One region of the Clostridium perfringens genome, then DNA from elsewhere that is predicted to be linked to it. Evidence: a T-box and tRNA genes for the amino acid it is inferred to sense, from the RefSeq annotation. Region 1 holds a T-box; the other regions hold tRNA genes.

Region 1 (7,478 bases):
ATGCTTTCAGAGATAGCTATAAATGATCCAAAAGCATTTGCTGATTTAGTTGAATTAGCTAAAAAGCACTTAAACGCTTAATATCAGATGCGAGTTTATCTCGCATTTTTTTTATATTTTATTTATATTTTATAAGTTTAATTTTATTCAGACTTTTATCTGAATAAAATTAAACTTATTTGCAATTACAATTAAATAAAATTACTTTTAAATTCTAAAAATAAGACAACTTTACATATATAAATTAAAAATAAGATATAATAAAATTAAAGGGAAAATATAATATTAGTTTAAGTTGGGGGTTTAATTATGTACATTAAACTGACAAAAAAGATAAAATTTAGTGCCGTTCAGATTTTAGCTTTAGGTTTTTCTATGGTTATTTTATTAGGTGCTATAATATTAAGTCTTCCAATATCATCTAAAAGTGGTGAGTTTACTCCTTTTTTAGATAGTTTATTTACTTCAACTTCAGCTGTATGTGTTACGGGACTTATAACATTAAATACAGCGGCACATTGGAACTATTTTGGGAAAACTGTCATAATAATCTTAATACAAATAGGTGGATTGGGATTCATGTCCTTTACAACTTTATTTGCCTTAATGGTTAAGAAAAAAATAACCTTAAGGGAAAGACTTCTTATACAAGAAGCTATGAATACCTTTGGAATACAGGGGTTAGTTAGAATGATTAGATATATCTTAGCATTTACATTTTCAGTAGAAATGTTAGGTGCACTATTATTATCTACTCAATTTATACCCAAGTTTGGATTCTTAAAAGGAATATACTATAGTATTTGGCATTCTATATCAGCTTTTTGTAATGCAGGGTTTGATTTATTTGGAGATAATCTAGTTGGATATGCTAACAATAAAACTGTAATATTAACAATTGCAGCCTTAATAGTAATTGGTGGTTTAGGATTTACTGTTTGGTCAGAATTATATAATTATAAGGGATATAAGAAATTATCTTTACACTCTAAAGTTGTAATAATGATAACAGCTATCCTTTTAATTGGGGGAGCTATTCTTATGTTCATATTTGAATATAATAATCCTAATACTCTAAAGTATATGAGTTTTGGAGATAAATTAACTAATGCATTCTTTGCTTCAGCAACCACAAGGACTGCTGGATTTAACTCTGTTTCTACTGCGGATATGACTTTAGCTGGAAAATTCTTAACTATATTATTAATGTTTGTAGGTGGATCACCAGGGTCAACAGCAGGGGGAATTAAAACTGCTACCTTTGGTATAGTAGTACTTACTCTAATCTCTATAATAAGAGGAAGAGAAGATACTGAAGTATTTAAAAAGAGAATTTCAAAAGAATTAGTGTATAAGGCTTTTGCTGTTTTATTTATAGGTTTTGGTATAGTGGTACTTGGAACATTAATTTTAGCAGTAACAGAACCAGGATTTTCATTAGAATATATTCTATATGAAGTTACATCAGCTTTTGCTACAGTTGGATTAACTCTTGGATTAACTCCATATCTTTCAGTAATAGGAAAAATAATAATAATAATAACTATGTATTTAGGAAGAGTGGGCCCTATGACTGTTGTTCTAGCTTTAGCTAATAGAAAGAAACCAAGTGCATACAAATACCCAGAAGATAAAATATTAATAGGATAAATAAGTTAGGAGTGTAAGGCTTATGTCAAGTAAACAATTCGTTATTATAGGATTAGGAAGATTTGGATCATCAGTAGCTAAAACTTTATATGCTTTAGGTCATGATGTTTTAGCAATTGATTCTAATGAGGATTTAGTTCAAGAAATATCAGATAGTGTAACTCATGCAGTTCAAATGGATGCAACAGATGAAAATGCTTTAAGAACTTTAGGATTAAGAAATTTTGATGTGGCTGTAGTTACAATAGGAGCTAACATACAAGCAAGTGTTATGGCAACATTACTTGTAAAAGATATGGGAATAAAATATATAATTGCTAAGGGAAATAGTGATTTACATGCTAAAGTTTTATATAAAATAGGAGCAGACAGAGTAATCTTACCTGAGAAGGATATGGGAGTTAGAGTAGCTCACAACTTAGTTTCTTCAAGCATCTTAGATTATATAGAATTATCTCCAGATTATTCTATAATTGAAATAGAAAGTCCAAAAGAGTGGTATGGAAAGTCTATGAAAGAATTAAGCTTAAGAAGTAAATACGGAATAAACGTAATGGCTATTAAGAGAAACAATGAAGTTAATATATCTCCAGATGCAGATGATGTTATTAATAAGGATGACATAGTAGTTGCTATAGGTTCTGCAGAGGATTTAACAAAATTAGAAGGAAAGATATTTAGACATTAATATCTTCTAGAAAGGATTATTTGCTTTGTTAGAAATCGAAAGTAAAAACAATAACTTATTTAAAGAGATAAAAAAGTTAAAAGAAAAAAAGCATAGAATAAAGAGTAATAAGTATCTTATTGAAGGTTTAAGATTTGTAGAGGAAGCTATAAAAAGTAAAGTATCAATAGATTCAATAATTTTTACAGAAAGTTTTAAGGAGAAAAATCCTGACTTATTCTTAAAAATTAATGAAAATATAAAGCTTATACAAATGAATGAAACTCTTTTAAAACAACTTTGTTCAACGGAAAATCCACAAGGAATTGTTGGTGTTATAAATATGCAAAACAAGGAATTAAAAAGTGGAGAGCTAGTTGTTTTAGTAGATAAGGTTCAAGATCCAGGAAATATGGGAACAATAATAAGAACAGCTCATGCAGCAGGTGCAGCAGGAATAGTAATGACTAAAGGTACTGTTGACATATATAACGATAAGACTCTAAGATCAACAATGGGTTCAATATTTTATATTCCAATTGTTGAGGATAATTCTTTAGATTTTGTAAAATCATTAAAGAAGGAAGGGTATAAACTTGTAGTAAGTTCTCTTCAAGGAAAAAATAATTTCTTTGAAGAAAATCTTCAAGGAAAAGTTATGATAGCTGTTGGTAATGAGGGAAATGGTGTCAGTGATGAAGTATATGATATTGCAGACATAAAAGTTAAAATTCCTATGCCTGGTGAAGCTGAATCTTTAAATGTAGCTGTAGCTACTTCTATAATGATATATGAAAAGATAAGACAATCATTTAAATAAATCAAGAGGTTTTATAAAAAAGACTTTTAATAAAACTTACAAATATATTCTAAGAATTACTAGAGATTCTTTTAATACTATTTGTAAGTTTTATTATTAACTTTTCATATAATCTCTTGATTTTTTTTATAAGTAAAATTCTATTAAATAGGAAAAAATAATAAATGCCTTGATTATAAATACTATTATATGTATAATATACTTTGAATTGAATAGATAAAAACATTGATAGAGAGAGTAGATATAGTAATTTCTTATCAGGGAAAAAATGCCATGGACTGAAAGCATTTTTAGAAACCTATATTGAAGTTCACTCTGGAGTTCTAACTGTGAAATATAAAGTAGTAGTTAGCGGCATAGTCGTTATTTGAAATTAAGTGAGTACTAATTTTTTTAGTACTAATTAGGGTGGTACCACGGATATGAATACCCCGTCCCTTGTTTTTGAGGGATGGGGTTTATTTTATTTTAATTGAAATGTGTCAATAATGAAAATATACTATTAAAATTAAATCTAAGATTAAATAATGACTAAAAAATAGATATTAGGGTTCTAAGAGCTTTAAGATAAAATCTAATATATTAATTATATATCAGGAAAGGAGAATGAAAATGCAAGATAAGTTAAATCAAATTAAAGAATTAGCTTTAGTAGAAATTAAAGAAGCTAAAGATAGTACTACTATTGATACAATAAGAGTTAAATATCTTGGTAAAAAGGGAGAACTTACAACTATATTAAGAGGAATGGGATCTCTATCTAAAGAGGAGAGACCAATAGTTGGTAAGTTAGCTAATGAGGTAAGAGAGGTTTTAGAAGCTGAATTAGAGGCTGTAACAAAGGCTGTTAAAGAAGCTGAAAAACAAGAAAAGCTTAAAAATGAAGTAATAGATATTTCAATGCCTGGTAAAAAACAAACAATAGGAAAGAAACATCCATTAGAGCAAACTTTAGATGAAATGAAAAAAATATTTGTTTCAATGGGATTTGCTATAGAAGATGGTCCAGAGGTTGAGAAAGATTACTATAACTTTGAAGCCTTAAACATTCCTAAGAATCATCCAGCTAGAAGTGAGCAAGATACATTTTACATAAATGATAATGTAGTTTTAAGAACTCAAACTTCTCCAGTTCAAGCTAGAGTAATGGAAAAACAACAACCACCAATAAAAATGATCTCACCTGGTAAGGTATTTAGATCAGATGCTGTTGATGCTACGCATTCACCAATATTCTACCAAATGGAAGGTCTAGTTATAGATAAGGATATAACTTTTGCAGATCTTAAGGGAACTTTAGAGTTATTTGCTAAAAAAATGTTTGGTGATAAAGTAAAAACTAAGTTTAGACCACATCATTTCCCATTCACTGAGCCATCAGCTGAAATGGATGCTACATGCTTTGTATGTAACGGAAAAGGATGTAAAGTATGTAAGGGAGAAGGTTGGATAGAAATACTAGGTTGTGGTATGGTTCACCCTCAAGTTTTAAGAAACTGTGGAATAGACCCAGAAGTTTATAGTGGATTTGCTTTCGGCTTTGGTGTAGACAGAATGGTTATGCTTAAGTATGGAATAGATGACATAAGATTATTATACGAAAGTGATATGAGATTCTTAAATCAATTCTAGTTTTAAAATAGGAGGTAAAAAAGATGAAAGTACCATTTAATTGGCTTAAAGATTACGTTGATATAGATATGACAGCAGAAGAGTTAGGCGATGCTTTAACTTTATCAGGATCAAAAGTAGAAGAGGTCGTAACTGCTGGTGCAGAAATAGAAAATATAGTTACTTGTCAAATAGATAAAATAGAACAACATCCTGATGCTGAAAAGCTTAAAATTTGTCAAGTAAACATAGGATCAGAAATGATTCAAATAGTAACAGCTGCAGATAATATGAAAGAACATGATAAAGTTCCAGTAGCTTTACATGGTGCAATATTAGCAGATGGAAGCAAAATCAAAAAAGGTAAATTAAGAGGAGAAGTTTCAAACGGAATGTTCTGTTCAGAAGAAGAATTAGGAATTGCTGACGGAAAAGAAGTTATTGGACTTATGATTTTACCAGAGGATGCTCCAATTGGTGTTTGTATAAAAGAATATTTAGGTCTTAATAAACAAGTTTTAGATTTTGAAATAACTTCAAATAGACCTGATTGTTTAAGTGTTTTAGGTATGGCTAGAGAAACAGCAGCTACAACAAGAAAAACTTACAGAATGCCAAGTACTAAGTTTGAAGTTAAATGTGATAAAAACATAAATGATGAAATAAAAGTTTCAGTTAATGATAAGCTTTGTAATAGATATATGGCTAGAGGAGTTAAAAATGTAAAGGTAGCTCCATCACCAACTTGGATGCAAGAAAGATTATTAGATGCTGGGGTTAGACCTATAAATAACATAGTTGATATTACTAACTTTGTTATGTTAGAGCTTGGTCAACCAATGCATGCCTTTGATAGAAGAGAATTAAAATCTTCTAATATAGTAGTTGAGAGAGCTAAAGATGGAGATAAATTCGTAACTTTAGATGAAATAGAAAGAGAATTAAATTCAGATGTTCTTTGCATAAAAGATGGAGAAGAGATAGTTGCTTTAGCTGGTATAATGGGTGGATTAAACTCAGGTGTTAAAGATGATACAACAGAGATTGTATTTGAATCAGCTAACTTTGATGGAACTAACATAAGAGTTAATTCTAAAAATTTAGGATTAAGAACTGAAAGTTCATCAAGATTTGAAAAAGACATAGATCCAAACTTAGCAGCTTTAGCTTTAGACAGAGCATGTGCTTTAGTTGAAGAACTAGGCTGTGGAGAGATTATGGAAGGCACTATAGATGTCTACAATAATGTTAAAGAAGAAAAGACTTTAGAAGTAAGTGTTAGCTGGATAAACAAATTCTTAGGAACTTCATTAGAAGCAGAAGAAATGAAGAGATGTTTAGATAGCTTAGATTTAAAAACTACTATAAATGGAGATACATTAGAAATATTAGTACCTACATTTAGAATAGATGTTGATATAAGAGAAGATGTAGCAGAAGAAGTTGCAAGAATCTATGGATATAATAATATTCCAGCTACTTTAATATCAACTAGTACAGAAAAAGAAGCTAAGGACAAGAAACAATTATTAGATGAAAAAGTTATAGATACAATGTTAGCATCAGGCTTAAATCAATCTATAAGTTACTCATTTGTAAGTCCAAAAGTATTTGATAAAATATGTGTACCAGAAGATAGTAGCCTTAGAAATGTTGTTAAAATAAAGAATCCACTAGGAGAAGATTATAGTGTTATGAGAACTTCAACACTTCCTTCAATGATGGAATCTTTAGCTAGAAACTATTCAAGAAGCAATGAGATAGTTAGATTATTTGAAATAGGTAAAACTTATATTCCAAATTCAGATGAAAATGAATTACCAACTGAAAGAAATATATTAACAATTGGTATTTATGGACAATGCGATTACTTTGATTTAAAAGGAATAGTTGAAAACTTATTAGATTCATTAGGTCTTAAGAGCGCATCATTCAAGAGAATGAGTGAAAATCCAAGTTATCACCCAGGAAAAACTGCTGAGTTAATATTAGGTAGAACTTCACTAGGTGTTTTAGGAGAAATTCACCCAGATGTTAATGAAAACTACGGAGTAGATGTTCCTTGCTATGTTACTGAATTAGATTTAGATGCTATGTATAACTTCTCAAAAACAGAGAAAGCTTACAAACCATTACCTAAGTATCCAGCAATAACAAGAGATATAGCTTTACTTGTTGATGATGCAGTTCTAGTTCAAGAAATAGAAGATGCAATAAGAAAAGCTGGTGGTCAAGTAGTTGAAAAAGTTGAATTATTTGACGTTTATAAAGGTGCTCAAATACCAGAAGGTAAGAAGAGTATTGCATATGCTATAGCTTACAGAGATCCAAGCAAAACTTTAAAAGATAAAGATATAAATAAAGTTCATGATAAGATACTAAGAGCTTTAGAATATAAGCTAGGAGCTCAATTAAGAGAGCAATAATAGTTTTAAATATGTTATGTATATGTTAAAATGTACATAACATATTTTTTATTATGGAAGTAAGAGGTGTTTAAGGAAGTATGGCGACTGTTACGGTAACAATAAATGGAGTTGAATATAATTTAAAAGGCCATGAAGACGGAGAATATTTAAAAAAAGTAGCTGAATACGTAGAAGAAAAAACACAAGAGATGGCAACAAAAAATAATAAATTAAGTGCACTTGGAGTTTTATCTTTATCTGCATTAAACATAGCTGATGAATTATTTAAAGGAAACGATGAATATAATCAACTTATAGATTA
Region 2 (7,478 bases), 1.2 Mb from region 1:
GGGGCTGACGCCTGCCCGGTGCTGGAAGGTTAAGGGGAACACTTAGCGCAAGCGAAGGTGTGAACTTAAGCCCCAGTAAACGGCGGCCGTAACTATAACGGTCCTAAGGTAGCGAAATTCCTTGTCAGGTAAGTTCTGACCCGCACGAATGGCGTAATGACTTGGGCACTGTCTCAACTGTAAATCCGGCGAAGTTGTAGTGCGAGTGAAGATGCTCGCTACCCGCGATTGGACGGAAAGACCCCGTAGAGCTTTACTGTAGCTTAGCATTGAGTTTTGGTATTGTCTGTACAGGATAGGTGGGAGACTAGGAAACCAGGGCGTCAGCCTTGGTGGAGTCAACCTTGGGATACCACCCTGACAGTACTGAAATTCTAACTGGCGGCCATGAATCTGGTCACAGGACATTGTTAGGTGGGCAGTTTGACTGGGGCGGTCGCCTCCTAAAAAGTAACGGAGGCGCCCAAAGGTTCCCTCAGAACGGTCGGAAATCGTTCGAAGAGTGCAAAGGCAGAAGGGAGCCTGACTGCGACACCCACAAGTGGAGCAGGGACGAAAGTCGGGCTTAGTGATCCGGTGGTACCTCGTGGGAGGGCCATCGCTCAACGGATAAAAGCTACCTCGGGGATAACAGGCTGATCTCCCCCAAGAGTCCACATCGACGGGGAGGTTTGGCACCTCGATGTCGGCTCGTCGCATCCTGGGGCTGAAGTAGGTCCCAAGGGTTGGGCTGTTCGCCCATTAAAGCGGCACGCGAGCTGGGTTCAGAACGTCGTGAGACAGTTCGGTCCCTATCCGTCGCGGGCGTAGGAAATTTGAGAGGAGCTGTCCTTAGTACGAGAGGACCGGGATGGACTGACCTCTGGTGTACCAGTTGTTCCGCCAGGAGCACAGCTGGGTAGCTAAGTCGGGAATGGATAAACGCTGAAAGCATCTAAGCGTGAAGCCAACCTCAAGATGAGATTTCCCATAGCATAAGCTAGTAAGATCCCTTGAAGAACACAAGGTTGATAGGTCGGGGGTGTAAGCATGGTAACATGTTCAGCTGACCGATACTAATAGATCGAGGGCTTGACCAAATATAGTATTAATTATGTGCAATTTTGAAAAAACAAAAACTTTCAAACATCTGGTGATGATGTTCTTTAGGGTAACACCCGTTCCCATTCCGAACACGACGGTTAAGCCTTTAGAAGCCGATGGTACTGCACGGGAGACTGTGTGGGAGAGTAGGTGGTCGCCAGGTTTTTATTTTATGGCTCGATAGCTCAGTCGGTAGAGCAGAGGACTGAAAATCCTCGTGTCGCTGGTTCGATTCCTGCTCGAGCCACCAAAAGCTTAGTGAATAATTCACTAAGCTTTTTTTGTACATAAATTTCAAACTCTTATTTAAAATAAGGAGTTCTAAATAAGAAGTTATAATATTATATTGAGATTTGAATAAGTCATAAATATCTATAAAATAGTTAGATTACAATAAGAAGACTATAAGAATAAAAAAATATATATTTGTTTTTATTAAACAAAATATATATTTTAAGGGTAGAACGGTTAAACTAGGTATCAATACAACCTGGTTTTTATTAAATATAGAAAAGTTTTAGTGATAGTATAATTATTTTCTACATACATAGAAGGCTATTTTTTATAGAGCATAAAAAATATTTTTATATGAGATTATTAAAATGTAAAATAAGAATATAATTTATATTTTTAATTTATATTTTGAACTTATGTTAAAAATTAAAAGAGGATCTTAATAAGATCCTCTTTTAATTTTATTTTTTAATTTATTTCTTTTAATTTATCTAGAACTTTTTCTATGTGTCCTTTAACTCTTACTTTTCTAAATTCTTCTATTAATATTCCTTCTTTATTTATTAAGAAAGTACTTCTTTCTACACCCATATATTTTTTGCCGTACATATTTTTTTCTTTTATTACATCGTATAATTTACAAACTATTTCATCTGGATCACTAAGTAATACAAATGGAAGTGATAATTTAGTAATAAATTTATCGTGAGATGCTAAAGAATCTCTAGAAACACCTAAAATAATTGCATTTAAATCATGAAAGTTTTGTATGTTATCTCTAAAATCACAAGCTTCTGTAGTACAACCAGCAGTGTTATCCTTAGGATAAAAATATAAAACTATATTTTTTCCTTTGTAATCACTTAGTGAATGTTCTTTTCCATCAGAACCCATAAGTTTAAAATCTGGAGCTAATTTATTTATTTCAATTGACATAAGAATCCCTCCTTTAAATTATATATATTATATAATAATTACTATTCATTATCAACAAAGTGGAAGAGAGATATTCATATGTATAAAATTTAAATATAAAAATTTAAATTTTAGAGGAGGAATTTATTGTCTTTTAGTAATTAACATGAACTTTAGGGAGAAAATTATAGAGATAAGAATTATAACTTTTTATTAGTTGATAAAAACTTTAGTTTATATTCTAAAGTTTTTAATAATTAAATTTAAAGTGTGAATTGTAAGTTTTTAGTGATTAACTTTATAGGGTGAATTATAATTTTTTTAGAAGTTAGAAGTTAGAAGTTAGAAGTTAGAAGTTAGAAGTTAGAAGTTAGAAGTTAGAAGTTAGAAGTTAGAAGTTAGAAGTTAGAAGTTAGAAGTTAGAAGTTAGAAGTTAGAAGTTAGAAGTTAGAAGTTAGAAGTTAGAAGTTAGAAGTTAGAAGTTAGAAATTAATTTGAATTTTAAGTGTTAGAAACCTTAAAGTTAGTATTTAAAATCTTAAGGTTTAAGAATATAAAAAATATGTAGTATTAGTTTGTTAAACTTGAGCCTGATTTTTAAGAGAAAAAATTTATAAGTAAGAAATTTTTAATTATATATTATTAAAGTATAAACTTATTTTATAGATTAGGAAAATACTCAGAATTTCTTTTTAATTCATTAAATGTATGTTAATATATGAAGTATAGGAAAATAAAACTTTAATTAAAAAGGAGATAATATATATGGAAAAGAAAGTTCTAGCAACAGTTGGAAATACAGAAATAACTTCAGACTATATAGATGAGATAATAGCAAGATACCCAGCTCAACAACAAGCTATGCTTGCTAGTGATGAAGGTAAAAGACAAGTTTTAGAGCAAGCTATTGCTTTTGAATTAATGTCTGAATTTGCAAAAGAAACTGGATTAGATAAGACTGAAGAGTTTAAAGATCAATTAAATAAATTTGCTAAAGAATTATTAGCTCAAATGGTAATGAAAAAGACTTTATCATCAGTTACTGTAACAGATGATGAAGCAAAAGCTTTTTACGAAGAGCATAAAGAAAACTTCGTTGAATTAGAAACTGTAACAGCTAAGCACATCTTAGTTGCATCAGAAGAAGAAGCTAAAAAAGTAGAAGAAGAAATAGCTTCAGGTTCAATAACTTTTGAAGATGCTGCTAACAAATACTCAAGCTGTCCTTCAAAGGAACAAGGTGGTAACTTAGGTTCATTCTCAAAAGGAATGATGGTTCCAGAATTTGAAGAAGCTGCATTTAACTTAGAGTTAGGAGTAGTTAGTGCTCCAGTTAAAACTCAATTTGGATATCACTTAATAAAAGTTGAAGACAAAACAGAAGCTAAAACTAAAGCTTTTGAAGATGTTAAAGAGCAAGTTGTTAATATGTTAATTCAAGAAAGACAACAAAAGAAATACTTAGAATTAATAAAAGAATTAAGAGAAAAATATGGAGTTAAATTAGCTTAATTTAAGACTCTATTAAAAAGTTAGGTGTAGAATTTTATTCTATATCTAACTTTTTTTATTGTTTTTAGTGTAGTAATATGTATAAATGACAATACTTAAGTTAGAGATTCTTAATAAACTTAATTTATATATTTTTAAAATTAGAAGATATTAAAAATATAAATTCTAAATTATATTTTAGAATTTAGAATAATAAGAATGTCCTAGTAACTTTATTATTAATTAAGATTAATTTATATATTTAGTATTTATATTTAATAGTTTTTAGTGAATTTGGATTTTATATGAAGTTAGTTTATTGAAAGAAGTATTAGCTATATTTGTAGCTTTTAAGAAAAGGCTTAAACAAGAAGTATATTTTGCTACTTTGTAAGAGAAATGTATAAATATTTATTAAGTATTTGTGGTATAATTAGGTTTAGTTATTTTACAAAAAAATAGATGATAAGCAGAGGTGAACAACTTGAAGGATTGGCTTGAGATTGAGAAAAGTATTTTTTCTCATTGGAGAATGATATTTAGCATATCCAAGAAAGAATTTAAAAAAGAGTTTGCTGGTTCTAAGTTAGGTATGGCTTGGGCTATAATAAGACCACTAGCTATGATAACTGTTTTCTGGATGATATTTTCAACTGGAATGAGAACAACTAGTTCAAATGTACAGGTTAATTATTTAGTTTGGCTAGTTTCAGCATACATACCATGGATATTTATTTCTGATGTAATTATGTCAGGCGCAGGTTCCATAAGGGTTAATTCCTTTTTGGTTAAAAAGGTTAAATTCCCTGTAGAAATATTACCTACTATAAGAATAGTAATTAGTTTTTACACATTTTTAATTTTGCTAGTAATAAGTTTTATAATATTTGCAGTCAATGGTAACTTAAATCTAATAAATATACCTAAATTGATTTATGCCATTATCATAACTATAATATTTTTGGCAGCTTTATCAAGATTACTATCTGCATGGGTGGTAATGTCAATTGATATATTACATGGAATATCTGTATTTATGCAATTTTTATTCTGGATGTGTCCAGTTATGTGGCAAGCAGGAGAATTGCCTGTAGGTTCTAGTATGCCTTGGATTGAGAAAATACTAAAATTAAACCCTTTATATTACTTAGCTGTTTTATTTAGGGACGCATATTTAGGAACACATACAGTTAGTTTAGCATATGGAGTTTATTTCTGGGTAGTAACTATAATATTATTCATATTTGGATCTAAAGTATTTAAAAAATTTAGACCAGAATTTGATGATGTTTTATAAAAAGAGAGGTACAGAATATGTCTGTTGCTATAAGAGTTAAAGACTTAACTAAAAAATATAAGTTATATCAAAAGAGATCTGAAAGATTAGCGAATGCTTTTGGTAAAGAAAAGAATATAAAAGAATTTTATGCTTTAAAGGGCGTTTCTTTTGAGATAAGCAAGGGAGAATGTGTTGGTATTATCGGTCATAATGGGGCCGGTAAATCAACACTTTTAAAATTACTAACAGGAGTGGCTTTCCCTACTTCTGGAGAGATTGAGATAAATGGAAGATTAGCATCTATGCTAGAATTGGGGTCAGGATTTAATCCTGAGCTTACTGGTATGGAAAATATTTATTTCAATGGTAGTTTAAATGGTTTAACTAAGGAAGAGATAGATGGAAAATTAAAGGATATACTTGAGTTTGCTGATATAGGTAATTTTATAGAGCAACCAGTAAAAAATTATTCAAGTGGTATGTTTGCTAGATTAGCATTTGCCGTTGCTATTAATGTAGACCCTGACATATTGATAGTTGATGAAATTTTATCCGTTGGAGATGTTGGTTTCCAAGTTAAATGTATGGAAAAGTTCAATGAATTTAAGAAAAAGGGAAAAACAATACTTTATGTTTCTCATGGACTTGGAACAGTGAAAAAGTTCTGTGACAGAGCAATTTGGCTTCAAAAAGGTGAAGTTGTAGATGATGGGAATTCTGTAATTGTAGTAGAGAGATATTATAATTTAAATTTTAATCCTGCTAATATAGAACAATTAAAAGATCATAAAAGTGACATAATAAATAGTATAGTAGTTAAATCTAATACAAAAAATGTAGAATATCTTGAAAAATTAGATTTAGAGGTTGAATATGATCTTATTTCAAATGACTTAAAAGACCCTAACATAGTTTTAGAGTTTAGAAAAACTGACTATGAGCCAGGTACAACTAGAGGAAATGATCAGTTTGTTTGTGGTATAAATAGTAAAGATAATATAAAAAATATTCCTTTTAATTTAGGAGTTAATAAGTTAAAAGTGTCTTTAAATAAGGTTAACTTAGTTGCTGGAGTTTATTATATTGACTTTGTTTTAAGAGATGGTGAAGAGGAAGTATATAGAAAAATAAATGGATATAGTTTTACTTTGAATGACAAGTATAGAGGAGAAGGTTTCTTAATACTGGGGCATTCTTGGGGTAATTAATCGGAGGAATAGTATGAGCGTAGGTAGAATTGCTAGGAGAACAACGGAAGTTCTTAAAGAAGATGGTTTAATAGAAGTTATAAAGAGAGTTTTAAGATATATAAAAAGACGTATTAAAGATAAATTAGATAATAATGCATTAACCTATAGAAAAAATTATGAAGAGGCTAATGCTATATTTCATAAGATATTAAAAAAAGAGAAATTCAAAGCGGTAGTAGTTTTTGATTCAAGAGTTGGATGGAATATTCCTTTATTCCAACGTTCTCAACATATGGCAAATGAGCTTACTGATGATGGATATCTTTATTTCTATAGAACTTCAGAGCAGTTTGATCCGCATGTAAAGACTGTTGAAAAGCTGAAGGATAGACTTTACTTAGTTAACATGGCTAATTTTGCTTTACAAAATGCTATGTTTGATCTTCTTAAGGAGTATAAAGGTCATAAATTCTTATCTCTTTATTCAACAGATGTTTATTTAGATGAACAATATATTAAAGAGAAATACATTGATAATGGTTTTAAAATAATATATGAATATATAGATGAACTTTCAGATGAAATATCAGGACACTTACCTGATTTTGTATATGATAGACATAAGAATATTATAGAAGATAAGAGTAATATAGCTGTAGGGTCAGCAGATAAGCTTATAGAAGAAATAGAAGAGATTAGAGGAAAAGAAAATGTTGCAATGATAACAAATGGAGTTCAATATGATCATTGGCAATATAGAAGTGATGAGGTTCCAGAAAAATTAAAAGATATAGTAAGCAAAGGAAATCCTATAATAGGATATTTTGGAGCTTTAGCAAAATGGTTTGATTATGAATTACTTAAAAAAGTAGCTAAAGAAAGACCTAATTATGAGATTGTATTAATAGGATTTTTATATGATAACAGCTTTAAAGATAGTAAAATAGATGAACTTGAAAATGTTCATTATTTAGGTATTGTTGATTATAAGGAATTAAATCAATATTCTCAATACTTCACAATATCAACTATACCATTTTTATTAAATGATATAACTGAGTCTACAAGTCCAGTTAAACTTTTTGAATATATGGCAATGGGGCATCCTATAGTTACTACTGATATGAGAGAATGCAGAAAGTATAAGTCAGTATTAATAGGAAAAAGCCATGAAGATTTTATAGAAAAACTAGACTTTGCATTAACTCTTGATAAAAAAGATGAGTATTATAACTATCTAAAAGAAGAAGCTCTAGCAAATACTTGGAGAGAAAAGGCAGCTATAC
Region 3 (7,478 bases), 1.1 Mb from region 1:
CTTATAAGTGATGGAATAAAAGGTTCAGAATTTATAGTATGGCTACCAAATGTAAAATTAAATTACACAGAAGAAAGCAATAATTTAGTTGATTATATAACAGATGATAAAAATATAGAGTTAGAGCTTTCTGATATTTATGAAGTACATTAAGAAAATACTTATGAAAATACCTTTTTGAAACAACTTATTTTCTTATAAATTTAAAAGCTTTATTATATTAAATTACACCCCGCTAAGTAAACACAGTATAAAATACTGTTTAAAATCTACTTAACGGGGTAATTTTTTTATGCAGTACAATTTTCTTTTATCTTGATTGCACTAACCTCATCCCTAGTTAAAGTTTTTAAATTATTATAATTGATTAAATAAAAATAATTGTATAACTTTCTAAGCTTATTTAAATAATCGTAACTTCTTTCTGGTATATCAAAACTTACTTTTGTCTCATCTCTTTCATCTGCATATTCAATTTTAAAATCATCTACTTGAGGAAATTTTAAAAGCCCCTCAAATGTTATTTGTCCTCTTACAAACTGATGTCCAGAACAAGAATATAAAGTTTTTATATTAGGCTGAGTATTTAAAAAAATTATTAAATCCTTTAACTCAACATCTATAGCTAACCTACTATTAAATCCGCACTTTTCTGTCTCTTCCTCACTTAAAAGAACTGATCCCCTTCTCAATTCTCTCATATAATAATTGTATGCTTGTATTAAATCAAACTCATCTTCAGAAACCTCTGAAACCCTCCCCCTAATAAATTCAGGTAAGTCTCCTTGTTCTCTTTCTAATTTCAACTCAGTTACTATCTTAAGTGCTTTTAAAACCTCTTCATTGGAATAATCCTTTAATAAATTCTCCATTTTAAATCCCCCTAAATTTTAAGAATAGTTACCCTACTTTTAATAACAACTTAGCATATTCCTCATATTATGCATATTTTCAACTTAATTAATAAAACTATAACCTTATAAAAACTGACATATTCTATATATCAAAATATTTTTACTATTTTATTATTTGCAACTATATTCATACTAATATTAATGAATATTTTAGTGCTAATTCTAATGGTACCTAATAAATCTTTTATTTTTCACATATGAATCAAACTTAATTAATATAAAGCTTGTAATTTTAATTATCAACTCTACTTTACTATTTCTTCACTTATATATTATTATATTTTCGACTTCATTTTGTAAATATTTGCCATATAATTAGTATATATGTTTTCTTACAAAAAATAAAATCGTATTTTAGCCCATTTATTCAAATTAGATAAAATTAAATCTCATTTTCTTTCATTTTGGATTTAATTGTAAATATTTTACATATTAAACAAAAAGAAAAGTTATATCAAAAATATACACCTTTGATATAACTTCTCTTAATTATTTATCTTAAAATTTATTCTTTGACTTATAATCTTATATTCTAACTTATTAAACTTTCTCTAATCTCTCTTATTTCAACCCTATTAGAATCATAGTTGGATGTAACCTTAAAAAAAATCTAAACTTACATTCTCTACACCACCCATTTTATTTAACATATTCTCAATGGTTGCTGCACAGGATGCACATTCTATTTTTCCTATTATAAGTCAAATATATATTCTTTAAGTCTATGTCCTAATTTATCAAGCTTAAATTCTAATTTATTAACTTTATTATTAATATACTTAAAGAAAAACTCATAAAAATTAAATTTTTAAAAAAATTCATTAATTCTAAATTCGCTTTAAATTGCTCAAAAATCAACTTTTGAACCCTAAAAAACAACAGATCTAAATAACTTTATACTATATACAAAGCTATAAACATCATTAGAATTTCGATTTATTATGATAAAAGCATACATTATTCTAAAATAACCTTAAATTTATTAAAGAATTTTAAAAATATAAACATCAGCTATAAGTAATTTTATATTGTCTATAAAATTACTTATATAGTTAAATGATTAATATATAAAAATTATCTCTTATTGCTCTAAAATCACTTTGAATTGCTTAAAAAAATAAATTTCTTTAAACCCTCCAAAACAATAGATCCAAATAACTTTATATTATTTATAAAATCACTCACATCATTAGATCAATAATATTTTTATTTTAAATAAGCTAAAAATATTACAGTAATTATTCTAAATTCGCTTTAAGCTACTCAAATAAAAAAATTTGAATCTCCAAAAACAACAGATCTAAATAATTTTACCTTAATAAAGTTAAGTAAATCATTAGAATAATTTATTAATATAGAGCATCCTAAATTTGCTTTTAGGGATTCAACTAAACTAAATTGAAACTCTAGAAACAACAGATTTAAAGAACTTTATATTATAATAAAACTAAATACATCATTAGAAATATAATATTTATTTATCTATTAGCTTATTTAGTACACTTAATATCTCTTCAATTTTTTCATCTTTAGATTCATTATTTTCGAAAGCACTCTTAACACAATTATGCATATGTTGTTGCAATATTAATTTATTAGCTTTCTTTAATAATGCTTGGGAAGCCATTACTTGATTTGAAATATCTATACAATATCTCTCATCTTCAATCATTCTGATTATTCCTTCAATTTGCCCTTTTGCTGTCTTCAAGCACTGTAATGCTTTCTTTTTCTCTGCATTCATGTTCATCGCTCCCTATACATTTCACATCCACCCCCCACTGGGTGTCTGTAATTATATAATAACTCTCTACTTATTTTATGTCAACATACTTTTGAATATTTTATGAACACAATTAACATTTAATTAATATATTAGATTTTATCAAAAATATTTCTAATAATTTAACAGATTATAAATCCATTTCTAAAATAAATCTTTTTATAAACCTCTTTTTCAAAAAGCTCTCCTATTCTATTCTTTCCACTTCTTCAATTTTCTACTTCTTCAATTTTCCACATCTTATATTTTCCCACTTATTCTATTCTTTCCAATTATTCTATTCTTTCCAATTATTCTATTAATTCAAAGAAAACCATCTATTTAAATATATAATATATTGATAATTATCTATATTATATAAAAAAATAAAAGAAGATTCACACTATATTTAATATGAACCTTCTAATTTATATATAAAACAAAATAATATCTCTAAAATATAATTATAATTTTAATATAATATTGAACCTTCTTTTATATAAATATTTTTATCTATATTGTTATTTGCCAGTATTGTAGTATTAGCTTCAATATAAGATCCCTCTTTAACCATTACATTACTATCAATATTACTATTAAAAGATATAAAAGAATAATCTCCTATCTCAATATTATTTCCTAAAGAGCATTTTTGTTTTAAAATAACATGTTTACCTAGCTTAAATCTTCCTACACCAATTAATCCTGGATATATTATAGTTCCCTCTCCAACTTCTTGTTTATTAAAAAAAGTAACATCAGGATGAATAATAGTAGCAAATTTTATTTTATCTTTCAACTTATTTTCTATTTCTTTTTTTAATTTACAGTTGTCTATTGCTATAATCGTAAATAATTCATTTTGACTTTCTAATTTCTTAAAAAAATAAAACTTATCTTTTTTTCTACCTTCAAAATAATTAAACATTGAATCTATAGATCCAAGAACACTATATCCCTCAATATTACTTCCTTCTTCATCTTTTTTAAGACTTATAAATCCTAACACATTCCAAGTATTTCTTTTTGAATTTATAGCCTCTATTATTTTAACAACCTCTTTTCCTATGTTTTCAGTTCCAATTATAACAATATCCTTCATTAAAACACCTCACTAAACTAATTGTTTAAAGATCTATATCAAAACGCTCTTATTTATTAATAATATCAATTCAAAATATTAATTAACTTATTAAATCATATTAATTTAAATATTTATTTATTCTCAATTATTTTTACAATTTATGTATATTAATCCGTTATTTGTCCATAATTAAAATATCCACGATTAATAAGTAGATTAATTCTTAGTTTTAAAATAATTAATGATACTTCCCCAACAATATATCCTTAATAACTTCCCCTTTTATTGCTATGAACTAAGAAACTACTTATTGTGGATTTAAAATTTAAAAAGGAATATTTATAAAATTTATTTACATAAATAAATTTTATAAATATTCCTTTTACTTTTTTATCTTATTCATATTCATCTTAGTTCATATTAAAAATCAATTTTAATTATGACTTTAACTATATTATTAATAAATATAACTTTAAATTACTATTTAATTGTATAAAAAAAGCTTAGCGAATAATTCACTAAGCTTTTGGTGGCTCGAGCAGGAATCGAACCAGCGACACGAGGATTTTCAGTCCTCTGCTCTACCGACTGAGCTATCGAGCCATAAAATAAAAACCTGGCGACCACCTACTCTCCCACACAGTCTCCCGTGCAGTACCATCGGCTTCTAAAGGCTTAACCGTCGTGTTCGGAATGGGAACGGGTGTTACCCTAAAGAACATCATCACCAGATGTCATTTTACAGAAATCTTCGATTTCGTTTTAAAATGATACTCCTAAACTTGATTTAGTGAGTTTCCTTAAAAGAACTTTGTTCTTTCAAAATTGCACATATTTAATTTACTATATTTGGTCAAGCCCTCGATCTATTAGTATCGGTCAGCTGAACATGTTACCATGCTTACACCCCCGACCTATCAACCTTGTGTTCTTCAAGGGATCTTACTAGCTTACGCTATGGGAAATCTCATCTTGAGGTTGGCTTCACGCTTAGATGCTTTCAGCGTTTATCCATTCCCGACTTAGCTACCCAGCTGTGCTCCTGGCGGAACAACTGGTACACCAGAGGTCAGTCCATCCCGGTCCTCTCGTACTAAGGACAGCTCCTCTCAAATTTCCTACGCCCGCGACGGATAGGGACCGAACTGTCTCACGACGTTCTGAACCCAGCTCGCGTGCCGCTTTAATGGGCGAACAGCCCAACCCTTGGGACCTACTTCAGCCCCAGGATGCGACGAGCCGACATCGAGGTGCCAAACCTCCCCGTCGATGTGGACTCTTGGGGGAGATCAGCCTGTTATCCCCGAGGTAGCTTTTATCCGTTGAGCGATGGCCCTCCCACGAGGTACCACCGGATCACTAAGCCCGACTTTCGTCCCTGCTCCACTTGTGGGTGTCGCAGTCAGGCTCCCTTCTGCCTTTGCACTCTTCGAACGATTTCCGACCGTTCTGAGGGAACCTTTGGGCGCCTCCGTTACTTTTTAGGAGGCGACCGCCCCAGTCAAACTGCCCACCTAACAATGTCCTGTGACCAGATTCATGGCCGCCAGTTAGAATTTCAGTACTGTCAGGGTGGTATCCCAAGGTTGACTCCACCAAGGCTGACGCCCTGGTTTCCTAGTCTCCCACCTATCCTGTACAGACAATACCAAAACTCAATGCTAAGCTACAGTAAAGCTCTACGGGGTCTTTCCGTCCAATCGCGGGTAGCGAGCATCTTCACTCGCACTACAACTTCGCCGGATTTACAGTTGAGACAGTGCCCAAGTCATTACGCCATTCGTGCGGGTCAGAACTTACCTGACAAGGAATTTCGCTACCTTAGGACCGTTATAGTTACGGCCGCCGTTTACTGGGGCTTAAGTTCACACCTTCGCTTGCGCTAAGTGTTCCCCTTAACCTTCCAGCACCGGGCAGGCGTCAGCCCCTATACATCAGCTTACGCTTTAGCAGAGACCTGTGTTTTTGCTAAACAGTTGCTTGGGCCTATTCTCTGCGGCCTACTCTCGTAGGCACCCCTTCTCGCGAACTTACGGGGTCAATTTGCCGAGTTCCTTAACTGTAATTCTTCCGCCGGCCTTAGGATTCTCTCCTCACCTACCTGTGTCGGTTTGCGGTACGGGCACTACTTCTCTCTCTAGACGCTTTTCTTGGCAGCGTGGAATCATGTACTTCGGTTCCGTGGAACCTTCCCCATCACGCCTCAGCATTATGAGAGCGGATTTGCCTACTCTCACTACCTAAACGCTTAGACTAGCATCCAATAGCTAGCACACACTATCCTCCTGCGTCACGCCATCGATAATAACGATGGTAGTGGTACTGGAATATCAACCAGTTGTCCATCACCTACGCCTTTCGGCCTCGGCTTAGGTCCCGACTAACCCTCAGCGGACGAACCTTCCTGAGGAAACCTTAGGTTTTCGGCCTGTGGGATTCTCACCCACATCTCGCTACTGATGCCAACATTCTCACTCGTAACCAGTCCACCGCTCCTTACGGTACGACTTCAGCCCGGTTACGACGCTCTCCTACCGCTTGAACATAAGTTCAAGCCCGTAGCTTCGGTGGTAAGTTTAGCCCCGTTACATTTTCGGCGCAAGATCTCTCGACTAGTGAGCTATTACGCACTCTTTTAATGAATGGCTGCTTCTAAGCCAACATCCTAGTTGTCTTAGAAATCTCACATCCTTTCCCACTTAACTTACACTTTGGGACCTTAGCTGACGATCTGGGCTGTTTCCCTTTTGACCACGGATCTTATCATTCGTAGTCTGACTGCCGAGCTCAAAGTATGTGGCATTCGGAGTTTGATAAGGTTCGGTAAGCGCTATGCCCCCTAGCCCATTCAGTGCTCTACCTCCACTACTCATACTCGACGCTAGCCCTAAAGCTATTTCGGAGAGAACCAGCTATCTCCGGGTTCGATTGGAATTTCTCCGCTATCCACAGCTCATCCCATGCTTTTTCAACAGCAACGTGGTTCGGTCCTCCACGAGGTTTTACCCTCGCTTCAACCTGGCCATGGATAGGTCACCCGGTTTCGGGTCTACGGCATGCAACTAGTCGCCCTATTCAGACTCGGTTTCCCTTCGGCTCCGTACCTTAAGTACTTAACCTTGCTACATACCGTAACTCGTTGGCTCGTTCTACAAAAAGCACCTCATCACCCTCATAAGGGGCTCTGAGCGGTTGTAGGCACACGGTTTCAGGTTCTATTTCACTCCCCTCCCGGGGTTCTTTTCACCTTTCCCTCACGGTACTGCTTCACTATCGGTCATCAGGTAGTATTTAGCCTTGGGAGGTGGTCCTCCCTGCTTCCCACAAGGTTTCACGTGTCTCGTGGTACTCTGGATCATAACTCGTGGTCTTCTCGTTTCACTTACAGGACTATTACCTTCTACGGTGGAACTTTCCAGTTCTCTTCAGTTACAATAGCCTCCACTTTGATGCTATGTCCACAACCCCGGAAACAAGTTTCCGGTTTGGGCTCTTTCCCTTTCGCTCGCCGCTACTAAGAAAATCGATTTTTCTTTCTCTTCCTCCAGGTACTTAGATGTTTCAGTTCCCTGGGTTACCTTCATTAAGCTATGTATTCACTTAATGATACATGGGGTTTCCCATGTGAGTTTCCTCATTCGGAGATCTTCGGATCTCAGGCTATGTGCGCCTACCCGAAGCTTATCGCAGCTTATCACGTCCTTCATCGGCTCCTGAT

The links. The T-box of region 1 lies ahead of pheS (phenylalanine--tRNA ligase subunit alpha). A T-box ahead of a tRNA ligase gene usually reads a tRNA of that ligase, here a tRNA-Phe.
Positions count from the first base shown of each region.
Region 2: it has a tRNA-Phe gene. The T-box ahead of pheS (phenylalanine--tRNA ligase subunit alpha) is inferred to sense a tRNA for this amino acid. The anticodon was not compared.
Region 3: it has a tRNA-Phe gene. The T-box ahead of pheS (phenylalanine--tRNA ligase subunit alpha) is inferred to sense a tRNA for this amino acid. The anticodon was not compared.

Region 1 is NZ_CP065681.1:1,192,604-1,200,081, forward strand. It holds gene rplT (50S ribosomal protein L20) at 1-81, shown strand, start outside; gene I6G60_RS05905 (TrkH family potassium uptake protein) at 310-1,650, shown strand; gene I6G60_RS05910 (potassium channel family protein) at 1,673-2,338, shown strand; gene I6G60_RS05915 (TrmH family RNA methyltransferase) at 2,364-3,137, shown strand; T-box leader at 3,354-3,579, shown strand; gene pheS (phenylalanine--tRNA ligase subunit alpha) at 3,750-4,769, shown strand; gene pheT (phenylalanine--tRNA ligase subunit beta) at 4,793-7,174, shown strand; gene I6G60_RS05930 (cell division protein ZapA) at 7,255-7,478, shown strand, end outside.
Region 2 is NZ_CP065681.1:3,275,645-3,283,122, reverse strand. It holds rRNA gene I6G60_RS15150 (23S ribosomal RNA) at 1-1,079, shown strand, start outside; rRNA gene rrf (5S ribosomal RNA) at 1,129-1,246, shown strand; tRNA gene I6G60_RS15140 (tRNA-Phe) at 1,258-1,333, shown strand; gene I6G60_RS15135 (peroxiredoxin) at 1,786-2,253, opposite strand; gene I6G60_RS15130 (peptidylprolyl isomerase) at 2,998-3,744, shown strand; gene I6G60_RS15125 (ABC transporter permease) at 4,199-5,020, shown strand; gene I6G60_RS15120 (ABC transporter ATP-binding protein) at 5,038-6,210, shown strand; gene I6G60_RS15115 (glycosyltransferase) at 6,224-7,478, shown strand, end outside.
Region 3 is NZ_CP065681.1:54,060-61,537, forward strand. It holds gene I6G60_RS00515 (sensor histidine kinase) at 1-153, shown strand, start outside; gene I6G60_RS00520 (hypothetical protein) at 291-872, opposite strand; gene I6G60_RS15455 (cation transporter) at 1,514-1,612, opposite strand; gene I6G60_RS00530 (metal-sensing transcriptional repressor) at 2,389-2,658, opposite strand; gene I6G60_RS00535 (LbetaH domain-containing protein) at 3,149-3,778, opposite strand; tRNA gene I6G60_RS00540 (tRNA-Phe) at 4,288-4,363, opposite strand; rRNA gene rrf (5S ribosomal RNA) at 4,375-4,492, opposite strand; rRNA gene I6G60_RS00550 (23S ribosomal RNA) at 4,610-7,478, opposite strand, start outside.